Regions from separate parts of the Paraburkholderia sp. J69-1 genome, predicted to be linked through region 2. Evidence: riboswitches for the same ligand, from Rfam matches in the RefSeq annotation. Region 2 holds a riboswitch; each other region holds the start of a gene.
The links. A riboswitch is a leader RNA that binds a small molecule or an ion and turns the genes downstream of it on or off. The one in region 2 is predicted to bind glycine.
Positions count from the first base shown of each region.

Region 1 (4,536 bases), on a different contig from region 2:
TTTACGCGAAGCCCGATACGCTGCTTGTCATCGACACAACGCACGCTTGCCGTGCCCAATCGCATGCAACACGCTCATTCCGTAGCGGTTTCTTCGACGCTTCCTGTCCTGCGCCGTTCGAGCGCCGCCGTTCTGCCGTTTCGCGCGCCGCGCGCGTGGCTCGATATTGCGCTCGAAGGCAAAACACTGGCCGATTCGCGCGCAAATCTGGTGGCGCTGCTGCATTCGGCATTAGGTGTCTATGTGACGCGCACGTGCGAGCGCGGCGAGTCGGTGATCGTCCGGCTCGATATCGCGCCCGAGGATTTCGGCTTCACCTTGCATACGCTGCTGGGTGTCGTGCCGGAGGCAACGGTGAGCGCACTGCGCCCGCGCCACGACAGCGAGGCGAACTGATATGTACAAAGGAATCTGGCTGCCGCTCGTGACACCGTTTCGCGAAGGCACCGTGGACGTGGCCGCGCTCGAAGCCTTGACGGAGCGATCCGTCGATAGCGGAATCGCAGGGCTCGTCGCATTGGGGACGACCGGCGAGGCGGCCTTGCTGGACCGCAGCGAACGCAGCACGGTGATGCAGGCGATTACCGAAGTCGTCGCGGGACGTATTCCCGTGATCGCAGGCGTGGGCGGTATCGACACGGCAGATTTCGTCGATGAAATCCACCGGCTGGAAGTCTGGGATCTGGCCGGCTATCTGGTGAGTGCGCCGGCGTATCTGTGCCCGAATCAGGCTGGGCTGCTTTGGCATTTCACTCAGACGGCTCAGGTCACCGGGCGCGATATCGTGCTTTACGATGTGCCGCATCGAACTGGGGTTGGTATTTTTGCGGAGACAGTTTCCGAATTAATACGTATTCCTAATATCAAGGCAATCAAGGCAATCAAGGCATGCGCGCGCGAACGCTTCGATGCGTTCGGCGCGCTACCCATCGCCATGTTGTGCGGCAACGACGATGCGTTTCTCGATTGCCTGCGTGCAGGCGCAACCGGCGGCATTCTGGCGAGCGCCCACGTGTGTGCCGATCTGCTCGCACACGTGCAACAGCTTTTCAACGCAGGGCAGGCAGAGGAAGCAACGCAGTTATTCGCGCATCTCGAACCGGTTCTACGGTTGCTATTTGCCGCGCCCAACCCCAGCGCAATCAAGGCGATGATGTCGCTCGACGCAAGCCTGCGCGCCGAAACGCGCATGCCCATCACACCCGCCGACGAGACTCTCGTGCGCCGCCTCGCAGCGGCGCGCATCGAACTCGACGAATTGCGGGCGCTTATCGGCCAGCCGCAGCCGCCTGCGCAACAAGCGGCGCACGCGTTGCTGCGACGTCTTCGTCAACCAGCGACGCGACAGCATCGGCCGTAGCCGCCGAAAGCGTCCAGCCCAGATGCCCGTGCCCCGTGTTGTAGAAGACGTTGCGCTGCCGCCCGCGTCCGACCTTCGGCAGCATGCTGGGCAGCATCGGCCGCAGACCCGCCCACGGGATCACGCGCGAAGTCGAGATCGCAGGGAAGTGCTCACGCGCCCAGCGCACCAGCGGCTCGATGCGATCCGAGCGGATATCGCGATTCGCGCCATTGATTTCTGCCGTACCGGCGATGCGAAAACGATCCGCGCCCAGCCGGCTCGTGACGATTTTCGCCGCGTCGTCGAGCAGGCTTACCCACGGTGCGGAGGCGCGGCTCGCTTCGTCGTCCAGACACACGGTAATCGAATAGCCTTTCACGGGATAAACGTTGACGTGATCGCCCACCTGCGCGGCCAGAGCGCGGCTGCCTACACCCGCGCAAATCACGACGCGGTCGAATGTGGATGTCGAAGGCAAGGCGTCGCGCACGGAAGCGATTTCAACCTTGCCGCTTGAAGCATCGACGATCGATTGCACGCTTGTGTCATATTGAAACGCCACGCCCAGACGCTCGCAGGCTTGCGCGAGACCCCGCGTGAATTTATGAATATCGCCGGTGGAATCGGATTCAGTAAAGAAGCCGCCGAAGAAGTCGCCCTGAAGCGTGGGTTCGATAGCGCGGATTTCGTCGGGCGTGACGGCGCGCCGGTCGAGTCCGCCTTCGCGCAAGAGCGTATTCACTTTCGTCGCGGCATTGAATTCCTTTTGCGTTGCATAGAAGTGCAAAATACCGCGCTGTTCGTGATCGAAATCGATGGACTCTCTTTGCGCAATCGAAAAGAGATGTTCGCGCGCCGCAATGGCGAGCCGCACCGTTTCGATCGTGTTGCTGCGGTAGTTTGGAATCTGGCGCAGAAACTCGCCAATCCACGAGTATTTATGCCAGTTGGGGCGCGGATTCATCAGCAGCGGCGCATCGCGCCGCATCATCCAGCGCAGGCCTTTTAGCACCGTGGCGCGGCTGTTCCAGACTTCCGCATTGCTGGCGGATAGCTGGCCGCCGTTCGCAAACGACGTTTCCATCGCGGCATAGCGGTGACGATCGATAACGGTGACGCTATGGCCGCGCCGTGCGAGTGCATAGGCGGTGGTGACGCCGGTAATGCCGGCGCCGATAACGGCGATTCGTGACATGACATGGTCCAGAGTGCGTGAAGCGCATTAGGCATCGCCGGCCGATTGCAACCGGCGCCGATGCCCCATCTGTCCATGTACCTGAGAGTTTCGCCTGCGTGCTTACGGCGCGCGAGGCTCCCCTTCGGTGGGCGCCATCGTTGCGATGCGCCGCTCTCCAGATGTTCCGGCTGCGTGGTCCTTTTGCCTGAGAGTTTCCGGGGCGGTTGCTCCGTCGGCGTCGTTCCGGTAGGACGATCTCTTCCATGCAGCGTGTGAGAACGCCTCAAGATTAGCGGGGCAGAGTGCTCACGGCAACCGCTTTTTCAAAATTCGCTCTGCGATGTTTCGCCGATAGATTTTCTATCGCGCAGCGCGATGTCGTTCTATCGGCACGCGTGCGGCACCGATTCGCGCGGCTTGCCCGCGGCATCCGCCATCGCTGTTAATCCGCGTATCAGAAGTTGTGCACCAGACCGATGATTTCCGTCGTGATGTTTTTGCCCGCGCCCACGGCGATGCCTGGGCCGGCTGCATCGGTCACGGTAAATGCCGTCGATCCGTGGTTGCGCACGCCCGCCACGCCCGCATAAAAGCCCGTGCGTTTCGACAGCAGATAGTCATAGCGCAAGGCCCACGAGAGCGCGTGGCCGTCGCCGCCCGAACGCAGCCAGTACTGGCCGAAGCTCGCCAGCAGCGAACCGCCCGCAACATGGCGGATCAAGGCGTTCACTTCGTAGAAGTCGTGATTGGGCGTGGCGTAGGCGCTCGAAATCGAACTGCTCACGCCGGTGGCGTTGCGGTGCATCTGATAAAGCGCGGCGGTTTTCACGGCGCCAAAATCGTATGACGCGCCGATCAGGTAATAGCGCCCGGTGCCGACTTGCGTGCTGGTCGTGAGCGTGGCGGTGGGCGCGAAACGCTGCTGCAGATAATCGACATCGGCGGAAAACGCGCCTGCCTTGAAGTTCATGCCAGCCGAAAGCGTGTCGCCCAGCGACGCCGGCACGCCGCCCGATCCGTTCGCGCCGCGTGCATAGAGCGCGCGCAGCGTGAAGCCCGCGATTTCCGGCGACACATAACGCAGCGAGTTCGCCGTGCGCGCGACCGGCACGAACACGTAATTGTTGGTGGCGTTGCCCCAGGCCAGCGCATTGAGTTCGCCGATCGAATAGGTCACGTAGCTCAGGAACAGCGGCGTGTAGTTGTTGCCCGCCTGAATCTGCCCGAACGGACCGCGGATGCCAACCCACGCCTCGCGGTTGAAGAGCGCTGTGCTGCTGGCCAACGCGCCCGAATTCACGTTGAAGCCGTTTTCCAGCTTGAAGACGACGGTATAGCCCGCGCCCAGATCCTCCTTGCCGAAGAAACCCCAGCGCGAAGGCGCGACGGAACTGGACGCTTCGCGCACGACGGTCTGGCCGCCCGTGTTGGCGACCTGGATGGCGGTATCGACGATGCCGTAGAGCGTGACCGACGATTGAGCGTGGGCGCAAGGCGTGCCGAGCGCGGCGGCGGCCAGCGTGACCAAAGCGGTGGTGGCGAAGGTTGCGGATTGGGGCTTCACGGTGTCTCCTGAATGGCGCCGTCGAAATGCAGCGCTCTGTGGAAACAAGAGTTTTGTGTACGAGCGAAGCTTGGTCAACAAAAAATATACAAAACTATCGAAAACACCAGGTTATGTATTCGATGGGCGAAAAACGCGCGAACGCGTTCCGTATGCCTCGAAGGGCGCACGGAACGGCTCTGGAAGGGGAAAAACGGGGAGCGCGCCTGGCCGGACGGCTTAGCGCGAAGGCGGGAACAGATCGGCGTCCGCGAGGATGATGTCCGCGGTCTGGCGGTAGTGCGTGGTCAGCAACTGGATGGCGAGCGCGGCGTCGCCGGCCACCACGGCGTCGAGCATCGACTTGTGTTCGGCGCCTTCATGGCGTTTGGGAAACACGCGCCGCACCGAAAGCTGGCGATAGCGATAAAGCTGGTCGGCCAGTTGCTCGCAGAAGTTGATGAGCCAGCGCGA
Region 1 is NZ_CAJMZG010000003.1:160,939-165,474, reverse strand. It holds gene U5A67_RS06465 (hypothetical protein) at 25-396, shown strand; gene U5A67_RS06460 (4-hydroxy-tetrahydrodipicolinate synthase) at 398-1,360, shown strand; gene U5A67_RS06455 (D-amino acid dehydrogenase) at 1,269-2,537, opposite strand; glycine riboswitch at 2,703-2,793, opposite strand; gene U5A67_RS06450 (porin) at 2,974-4,083, opposite strand; gene U5A67_RS06445 (GntR family transcriptional regulator) at 4,303-4,536, opposite strand, start outside.
Region 1: it holds a riboswitch for glycine, as region 2 does, so the genes downstream of both, U5A67_RS06455 (D-amino acid dehydrogenase) here and U5A67_RS24065 (trimeric intracellular cation channel family protein) in region 2, are expected to answer to the same signal.

Region 2 (4,536 bases):
ACGCATGTCTGGCGCAATGGATCGGGCGATAACGGTTATCGCGAGGCATTCAGCGCCGCCGATCACGCGCTTTACGAGGCGAAAGATCGCGGGCGCAATCGCATCGAAATGGCGTGATGCTGCCGCGCGCATCACGCACTCCTCCAGTTAATTCGGAACGCTAACCGATATTTGCCGGTAGATCGCCCGGGCTCGTTTCGAACTGCAGCGCCGCAAGCTGCGCGTAAAGCGGCGAGCTTTGCAGCAGTTCGGCATGACGTCCCTGCGCGACGATGCGGCCATGTTCCAGCACGACAATGCGGTCGGCCTGTTGCACGGTCGCCAGCCGATGCGCGATCACCAGCGTCGTGCGGTTCTGCGCGGCGTTATCGAGGGCGGTCTGCACGAGGCGCTCGCTGGCGGCATCGAGCGCGCTGGTGGCTTCGTCGAGCAGCAGAACGGGCGGGTTCTTGAGGATCGCCCGCGCAATCGCCAGGCGTTGCCGCTGACCGCCCGACAAACGCACGCCACGCTCGCCCAGAAACGTATCGTAGCCTTGCGGCAATGCGTCGATAAAGCCGGCGGCTGCGGCCATTTCAGCGGCGCGTTGCACTTGCGCGAGGCTCGCGTCGGGCATGCCGTAGCGAATATTGTCGAGCACGCTGCCCGAGAAAATCACCGATTCCTGCAACACCACGCCAATCGACTGGCGCAGCGCGTTGAGCGAGACCTGTTGCGTGGGCACGCCGTTGATCGAAATCTGGCCGGACTGCGGATCGTAAAAACGCAGCAGCAACTGGAACAGCGTGGTTTTGCCCGCACCCGAAGGCCCGACCAGCGCCACATGTTCGCCGGGACGCACATCGAGCGTAAAGCCGTCGAGTGCAGCCACGCCTGCGCGCGACGGATACGAAAAGCTCACATTCTCGAAGCGGATGCCTTCGCCTTGTGCCGGCAGCGGCACGGTCGCGGCGGCTTCCACAACCGGCGAACGCGCGGCCAGCAGTTGCAGCAGACGCTCGGTGGCACCGGCGGCGCGTTGCAGATCGCCCCAGACTTCGGCGACCGCGCCCACCGCGCCCGCCGTGAATACTGCGTAAAGGATGAACTGGGACAACTGGCCCGCCGTCATGCGCCCGGCCAGTACCGCTTGCGCGCCCAGCCACAGCACGAACACAATCGCCGCGAACACGAAAACGATCACCACGGCGGAGAGCCCCGCCCGTGCGCGAATGCGCGTGAGTGCTGTTTCAAAGGCCGTTTCCACTGCGCCGCCAAAGCGCCGCGCTTCGTAATTTTCCTGCGTGTACGACTGCACGGTGGGCATGGCGTTGAGCACTTCGCCGGCCAGTGCGCTTGCATTGGCCACCTTGTCCTGACTCGCGCGCGACAGACGCCGCACGCGGCGCCCGAAAATAACGATGGGCGCGACCACCACGATCAGCGTCGCGATGATATAGGCGGATAGCACCGGACTCGTCGTCACCAGCATCGTCACGCCGCCGATCGTCAGCAGCGCGTTGCGCAAACCAAGCGACAGACTCGTGCCGACTACGGCCTGAATCAAGGTCGTATCCGTGGTTAGCCGCGAGAGTACTTCGCCGGTTTGCGTGGTCTCGAAGAATTCCGGGCTCATGCGCATGACGTGGTCGTAGACCGCGCGGCGCAAATCGGCCGTGACCCGCTCGCCAAGCCACGAAACCCAATAGAAGCGCAGGGCCGTCGCCGCCGCGAGTATCAGCGAGACGATAAAGAGCGCGATGAAATAGCGGTCGATATGCGTGCGCTCGCCGCTCGCGAAGCCGCGGTCGATCAGATATTTGAACGCCACGGGCAGCGCGAGCGTGGCGCCCGCCGATGTCAGCAGCGCGAGAAACGCCAGCGCCCAGCGCCCCGCATAAGGCCGCAGGAAAGGCAAGAGGGCGAACAACGGGGTGATGCGGGCGGAGCGGGGAGCGGCGTCTGGCATGGATTTCCTCGCCCTCGCGAGAGGGCATCGATGGGCGTTGAAACGCGATTATCGTTCAATGGACTCCAGGCCGTGCGCGGACATCGCATCGTCGCGTATTTGACACGAAGCTTTATCGACACCGATAATTGCGCCGACTCTTTCGTGGGAGAGAGAGGCCATCTGTGCCTCCGCCGAAGGCGCAAGCTCCCGGAATCGCTCAGGCACATGTACCACGAGAGAATTTCGCCGACTGGAGAGAGGCTGCGATTCACGCGATCGATGCGCGTGCAAGGATCGCGGTCCACCGAAGGGGCAGGCTCGTAACGAGCCCAAACTCTCAGGTAAAAGGACAGAGGGAGAGGCTTTCGAGGTGTGCATCGCGCACCCTGTTCTTTTCCAGGTTCTTATGCTTTTTCTGCTGTTGTCGTTCCCGCTGCCGCTCGTTTTACCGAGGTGCGCAGCATGCTGAATTACATCTATCTCCTTGCCATTACCGCCGAAGCCATGACCGGCGCGCTGGCCGCTGGCCGCCGCAAGTTCGACGTGTTCGACGTGTTTGGCGTTCTGGTGATTGCGTTCGTTACCGCACTGGGCGGCGGCACGGTTCGCGATATCTTTCTCGGCCATTTTCCGGTCGCGTGGACCCAGCATCCCGCTTATCTGTATCTCGTGCTGTGCGCGGGTTTGCTGACGATGCTGATCGCGCCATATCTTCGACATCTGCAAACGATATTTCTCGTACTCGATGCAATGGGTCTGATGGCGTTCACCTTGATCGGCTGCAATGTCGCTTTGACGATGGAATATCGCGTGCCGGTCGTGATGATGGCGGGTCTGGCGACGGGCATCGTCGGCGGCATATTGCGCGATGTGCTGTGCAATCGCGTGCCCATTGTGTTTCGCCACGAGATGTATGCGAGCGTTTCGCTGCTGACGGCGGGGCTTTTTCTGCTGTTGCGCAGCGCCGGCGTCGATACCGATCTGAATACCGCCATGAGTTTTATGGCCGGTTTATCCTTGCGCCTGACCGCGCTGGCGCGGTTGGCGTTTGCCGGTTTTTGCACTGGCTCAACGCAGCAATGCAGGAGGAAAGCGTGGCGCGTTGCACGATTGATTCCATCGCAGTGAGCGTCGGGAAATTCGCCGCCACGACCGGCTGCATGGGTTTGCTGTTTTACGCGGCTGCGGCCCACGCCGTGCAGTGGCGCGTGCTCTCACACGATTCCGGCGCGACGATCTATTACGACGCTTCCTCGATTGCCGCCGAAGCAGGCATCGTCAAGGTGTGGACGCGCACAGAGTTCGACCCGCCCAATCTGATTGGCGCGAAGCAGGAAACCCACGATCGCGCCTTATTCGCGTTCCGCTGCACGGCGCGCAAAGTTGGCCTGGCGAGCCTGCTGGCCTACGATGCGAACGGCGATGAAATCGCGCGGGCGGTCGAACCGAAGATTCGTTTCGAGCAGGTCGACCCCGTGGGGCCGGCCCGCACGTTGATGAAGATCGCCTGCGCTTCGCGTGGATGAAGCCTGCGTTTCGCTTCACTTGCCGCAAAGCAGCAGCAGGCGCTCCTGATCCGAACACGGCCGGCCATTGACCACCTGCGCGGGGGCGCGTGGCTGCGCGCCCGCACCGGCGGCCGCCTGCGTCGCGGCGCGATGCGCGAAGCACGCCTTCAGGCGCCGCTCGACCGGCTGATAGTATTGCCATCCCCTACCGAGTCCAGGCAGTTCCAGCTTGACCTGTTTCCATTTCGGATGGCCGTGCTCCTGCAGATTGTCGAAGTTCACGCAGAGCGAATCGGCAAAACGCCGCAGATTGCCGACCGTATCGCGCAGGTTGTAATCGTAGGTGACGAGAAAGGCTTTGACCGTCCACGTCGGCACATCTTCCTTGAGCCAGTTCGGGTAGCTGGAGGTGTGAATCGTCGCGGGGAAATAGGTTTGTTTCGCGCGCGCGGTTTCCGGCGCGGCCGGATCGACGTGCAGGAAACGGATCTGCTGCAGCAGATTCGGATTCATGTCGGTAAAAAGTTTCGCGGGCTGACCGGCGACGATAATCGCCACGTCGATCTTCTTGACGATCAGCGCGGCCAGCGCATCTTCGTTGCTCAGATGCTGCGCGTTCTGATCGGGAATCGGCTGGCCGAACATCAGGCGATACAGCGTGGTGGCCGATTGCGCCGTGCCGCTGCCGATCAGCCCGACGCTCATGACCTTATCCTTGATCTCGTTGATGCTCTTCATCGGCGAATCATTGCGGACGACGAAATAAATCTCTTCGTCGTAAAGCGGCATGATCAGACGCAATGGGCGAATCGTCGTGCCGGCGTCCTGATTGCCGGAATTGGCCATATCGACATAAGCCTGATAGACATCGGACTGCACGAGCGCGAGTTTCACGCCAGGCTCGAAACGCATGCGCTGCACGTTTTCCGCCGAGCCTTTCGAGGGCAGCACTTCCAGATCGATGCCTGCGGGCTGCGCGACCCATTTGGCGAGATCCTGGCCGATCTGGATATACGTGCCGCGTTCCGGCCCGGTCGTGATCTTGTAGTGCGCGTCAGCCGCAGCGGCTATGGCGAACGCCGAAAAGAGCAGGGCGAT
Region 2 is NZ_CAJMZG010000013.1:208,868-213,403, forward strand. It holds gene U5A67_RS24055 (sensor domain-containing diguanylate cyclase) at 1-117, shown strand, start outside; gene U5A67_RS24060 (ABC transporter transmembrane domain-containing protein) at 161-1,948, opposite strand; glycine riboswitch at 2,084-2,173, shown strand; partial or broken gene U5A67_RS24065 (trimeric intracellular cation channel family protein) at 2,393-3,044, shown strand; gene U5A67_RS24070 (surface-adhesin E family protein) at 3,055-3,456, shown strand; gene U5A67_RS24075 (TAXI family TRAP transporter solute-binding subunit) at 3,472-4,536, opposite strand, start outside.

Region 3 (4,536 bases), on a different contig from region 2:
TCCGCCTGCGGCCACGCTACCCGCGCTGCCGCCGGGCATGCTGCATCACCGCTGCATCACCTTCTGCAAACCGCTGGAAAGAGGACGCGCTTCATGACTGCACCGCTGCAAATCGGCCTGATGGGCTACGGCTTCGCCGGCCAGACCTTCCACGCTCCCGTGATCGCCCATAGCGGCGCTGCCACGCTTGCCGCCATCGCCACGAGCCAGGCCGAGCGCGCGCAGGCCGATTACCCGGACGCCGCGATCGTGCCCGATATCGACGCGCTGCTCGCACTCGACGCCATCGAATGCGTCGTCATCGCCACGCCCAACGACACGCATTACGAGCTCGCGCGCCGCACGCTGGAGCGCGGCAAGCATGTGCTGGTCGACAAACCCGTCACGCTCACCGCCGAAGAGGCGCGCACGCTCGCGGCCATCGCGAAGCAGCGCGGTCTGGTGTTCGCGCCCTTCCACAATCGCCGCTGGGATGGCGATTTCCTCACCGTCAAACAACTGATCGCAAACGGCGAGCTTGGCCGCGTCACGCATTACGAATCGCACTTCGACCGCTTCCGCCCGCTGGTGCGTCAGCGCTGGCGCGAGGACGCCACGCGCGGCGGCGGCCTGCTCTACGATCTCGGCCCGCATCTGATCGACCAGACGCTGGCCCTGTTCGGCGCGCCGCAAGCGGTGACGGCCTTCGTGCACACGCGCCGCGACAACGCCAGCGCGCCCGATTACGCACATATCGTGCTGCGTTACGACGGTCTCGACGCCGTACTGCACGCAAGCGCGCTGGCCGCCTACGCGCCGCGTTTCGCGATCCACGGCACGCGCGGCAGCTACCTGAAGAACGGCCTCGATACCCAGGAAGACCAGTTGAAGGCGGGCCTGCGCCCCGGCCAACCCGGTTTCGGCGCTGGCAACGAGGCCGGCCGCCTGCACACCATGGCCGACGACGGCCAGGAGTCGGAGCGCGAAGTGCCCAACGCAGCCGGCAATTACGCCGATCTGTACCGCGCGCTGGCTGCCGCGATCCGCGACGGCCAGCCGTTCCCGGTGAGCCCGCAGGACGCCATCGACGTGATGACGATCGTCGAACTGGCCATGCAAAGCGCAGCCGAAGGCCGCACGATCGCGTTTTCGCGTGCTGCCTGAGCCTTGAGGCTTGTGGCTAGAGCGTCGCTACCTTGCAGTCCGCCGACGCGGCTGAAAGGTCCATACAAACGGTTACATCTGCCGCAAGCCGCGCGGTCATCGCACCGCGCGCGCGGGACGTTTGCCGACGTACAACGCCAAAAAGAGCAGCAATGACCACAAGGAGAGTCGAAGCAATGACCCGTATCAACCGTGCCTTCCGCCGTACCGTTCAATTCGCCGCCGCGAGCGCGCTGGTTTCGACGCTCGCCGCGTGCGTCGTCAACCAGCCCGCGGTACGCAGCGGCCCGAATCCGCATGAAGTGGCCGTGGACCGTCTGCATCAAATCGATGCGCGCATCGACAACCTGAGCCATCGCATCGACAACCGCGTGAATCAGGGCTACTACCCGCCGCCCCAGGGTGGCGCGCTGCATCACCGTCTCGACACCATTCGCGGCGAAGCGCATGACATGGCCGCCCAGCATGGCGGCGGCATTTCGGGCGACGAACAGCACGTGCTGAATCAGGAACTCGATACGGCGGCGCGCGCGATCGGCGAATAAATCCGCCGCAGCGCATCGCTTGACGAAACGGGCCGCCTTCGCGCGGCCCGTTTTCTTTTGCGCGCGCGCTGGAACCGAACGAACCAAACGAACCAAGCGGGCCAGATCGCAAGCCAAAAATCGCCCGTCTGCGCGAGCACGGCGAGCACAAACGCCCTCGCGCAAACCCTTGCCAGGCGGCCATCGCAGCCTTTAGCGCGTAGCTACCCGCCGCCCCGAAACCCATTTTTTCCGGATTGACACAGCCCCACGGCGTCCAGCACAATCGCTGCGCGCGTCGGGAGAGCGCGCCGTCGAAGTCGGATGGCGCCGCCGAAGGGGCAACCCACAAACTCTCAGGCAAAAGGACCGTGCGCGCCGGACCGCTGGATCGCCACAGGCGAATCGGCACTCAGGTCCGCAACTCTGGAGAGCGGCAGTAGGACGGCGGCGCGGATCGTAACGCACCCGGACGTTCAGGCTGCCCACCGAAGGGGCGCGCGTCTTTCGAGGCGCAATCTCTCAGGTATCGAGGACAGAGGGGCCATGCAGGAAACGACCACGGGCATTGTGCCGGCGGCGTTTCCTGCATGGCCTTTTTCGTTTTCGCGCGAAATCACGTGAATTCCGCACGAAACCTCGCGACCGCCTGAGGCCCCATGACCGAACTCAAACGCACCCCGCTGAACGACACGCACCGCGCGCTCAATGCCCGTATGGTCGACTTCGGCGGCTGGGACATGCCCGTCAACTACGGCTCGCAGATCGACGAGCATCGCGCCGTGCGTACCGACGCCGGCATGTTCGACGTCTCGCACATGTGCGTGGTCGATTTCGCCGGCGCGAAGGCGCGCGAGTTCTTCGCCCGCGCGCTCGCCAACAACGTCGCCAAGCTGACGGTGCCGGGCAAGGCGCTCTACTCCTGCATGCTCAACCCCGAAGGCGGCGTGATCGACGACCTGATCGTCTATTACTTCGCCGACGATGCATTCCGCACCGTCGTCAACGCGGGCACCGCCGAAAAAGACATCGCCTGGTTCGACAAGCTCAACGCCGAAGGCGGCTTTGGCCTGACCATCACGCCGCGCCGCGATCTGGCGATCGTCGCCGTGCAGGGCCCGAACGCCCGCGAAAAAGTCTGGCAGGTTGCGCCCTCCTCGCGCAGCGCCTCCGAAACGCTCAAGCCTTTCAATGCCGCGAAGATCGAAGCGACGCCGTTCGGCGAGCTGATGATCGCGCGCACCGGCTACACCGGCGAAGACGGCTTCGAAATCGTCGTGCCGGCCGCCGCCGTCTGCGAACTCTGGGATGCGCTGGTACGCCAGGGCGTGAAGCCCTGCGGCCTGGGCGCACGTGACACGTTGCGCCTCGAAGCCGGCATGAATCTCTACGGCCAGGACATGGACGAAGGCGTTTCGCCGCTCGACGCGGGCCTCGCCTGGACCGTCGACATGAAAGAGCCGCGCGACTTCACCGGCCGCGCCGCGCTCGAAGCCAATGGCACGCGTTCGACCTTCGTCGGCCTGATCCTGCATAAGGAAAACGGCAAGGCCGCGGGCGTGCTGCGCGCCCACCAGAAGGTCCTCACGGCGCAGGGCGAAGGCGAGATCACGAGCGGCACTTTCTCGCCGACGATGCAGGAATCGATCGCCTTCGCGCGCGTGCCCGCGGGCGTGCAGCCGGGCGACGCCGTGCAGGTGCAGATCCGTGACAAGGCCCTTCCCGCAAGCGTGGTAAAACTCCCGTTCGTGCGCAACGGCAAGGTAATGGTCGCCTGATCCTGTCCGCATAGACAGGCTTCACGCCGCGCACGCCTCCCTCTTTTCAAGCCCTATAAGCAACCACGCACTGGAGCAACCATGAGCATCCCGGCCGATCTGAAATACACCGAATCGCACGAGTGGGTCCGCACCGAAGCCGACGGCACGCTGACCGTCGGCATCACCGATCACGCGCAGCAGGCGCTGGGCGACATCGTCTTCCTGGAACTGCCGGAACCCGGCCGCAAGGTCCACGTCGATGAAGCGGTCGCCGTGATCGAGTCGGTCAAGGCCGCTTCGGACATCTACGCACCGGTCGCGGGCGAGATCGTCGCGTCGAACGCCGAACTCGTCGATACCCCGGAAGACGTCAACAGCGAGCCCTATGACTCGTGGCTCTTCAAGATCAAGCCCGCCGCAGACGCCACGCCTGACCGGCTGATCGACGCCGCCGCCTACGAAAAGGCAATCGGCGCTTAACCCCAACCGCATCGGCGCGGCGGCGCGAGGCTCCTGACGGGCCTCGCGCCGCCCGCCGGCAGGAAATTTCATGAAGCTCGAACACCCGGATCGTCTGATGAACACCTCGCCCTCGGCTATTTCGCTCGCGGCACTCGAAGCCCACGACGCCTTCGCCGCCCGTCACATCGGCCCCGATACGGCCGACCAGCAGGCGATGCTCGATGCGCTGGGCTTTGCCTCGCGCGCCGCGCTGATGGACGCGGTGATTCCGGCGCAGATCCGCCGCAAGGAAACGCTGCCGCTTGGGCCCTTCGCGCAACCGCGCTCGGAAGCCGAAGCGATCACCGCCCTGCGCGCGCTCGCCGACAAGAACCAGGTGTTCCGCTCGTACATCGGGCAGGGCTACTACGACACGCATACGCCGGCCGTGATCCTGCGCAACGTGCTCGAAAATCCGGCCTGGTACACGGCTTACACGCCGTATCAGCCGGAAATCTCGCAGGGCCGCCTCGAAGCCCTGCTCAACTATCAGCAGATGATCGTCGACCTCACGGGTCTGGCGATCTCGAACGCCTCGCTGCTCGACGAAGCCACCGCCGCCGCCGAAGCCATGACGCTCGTGCAGCGCGTGGGCAAGTCGAAGTCGA
Region 3 is NZ_CAJMZG010000004.1:350,303-354,838, reverse strand. It holds gene U5A67_RS09845 (oxidoreductase) at 94-1,143, shown strand; gene U5A67_RS09840 (hypothetical protein) at 1,320-1,688, shown strand; glycine riboswitch at 1,957-2,048, shown strand; glycine riboswitch at 2,084-2,216, shown strand; gene gcvT (glycine cleavage system aminomethyltransferase GcvT) at 2,327-3,445, shown strand; gene gcvH (glycine cleavage system protein GcvH) at 3,527-3,907, shown strand; gene gcvP (aminomethyl-transferring glycine dehydrogenase) at 3,978-4,536, shown strand, end outside.
Region 3: it holds a riboswitch for glycine, as region 2 does, so the genes downstream of both, gcvT (glycine cleavage system aminomethyltransferase GcvT) here and U5A67_RS24065 (trimeric intracellular cation channel family protein) in region 2, are expected to answer to the same signal.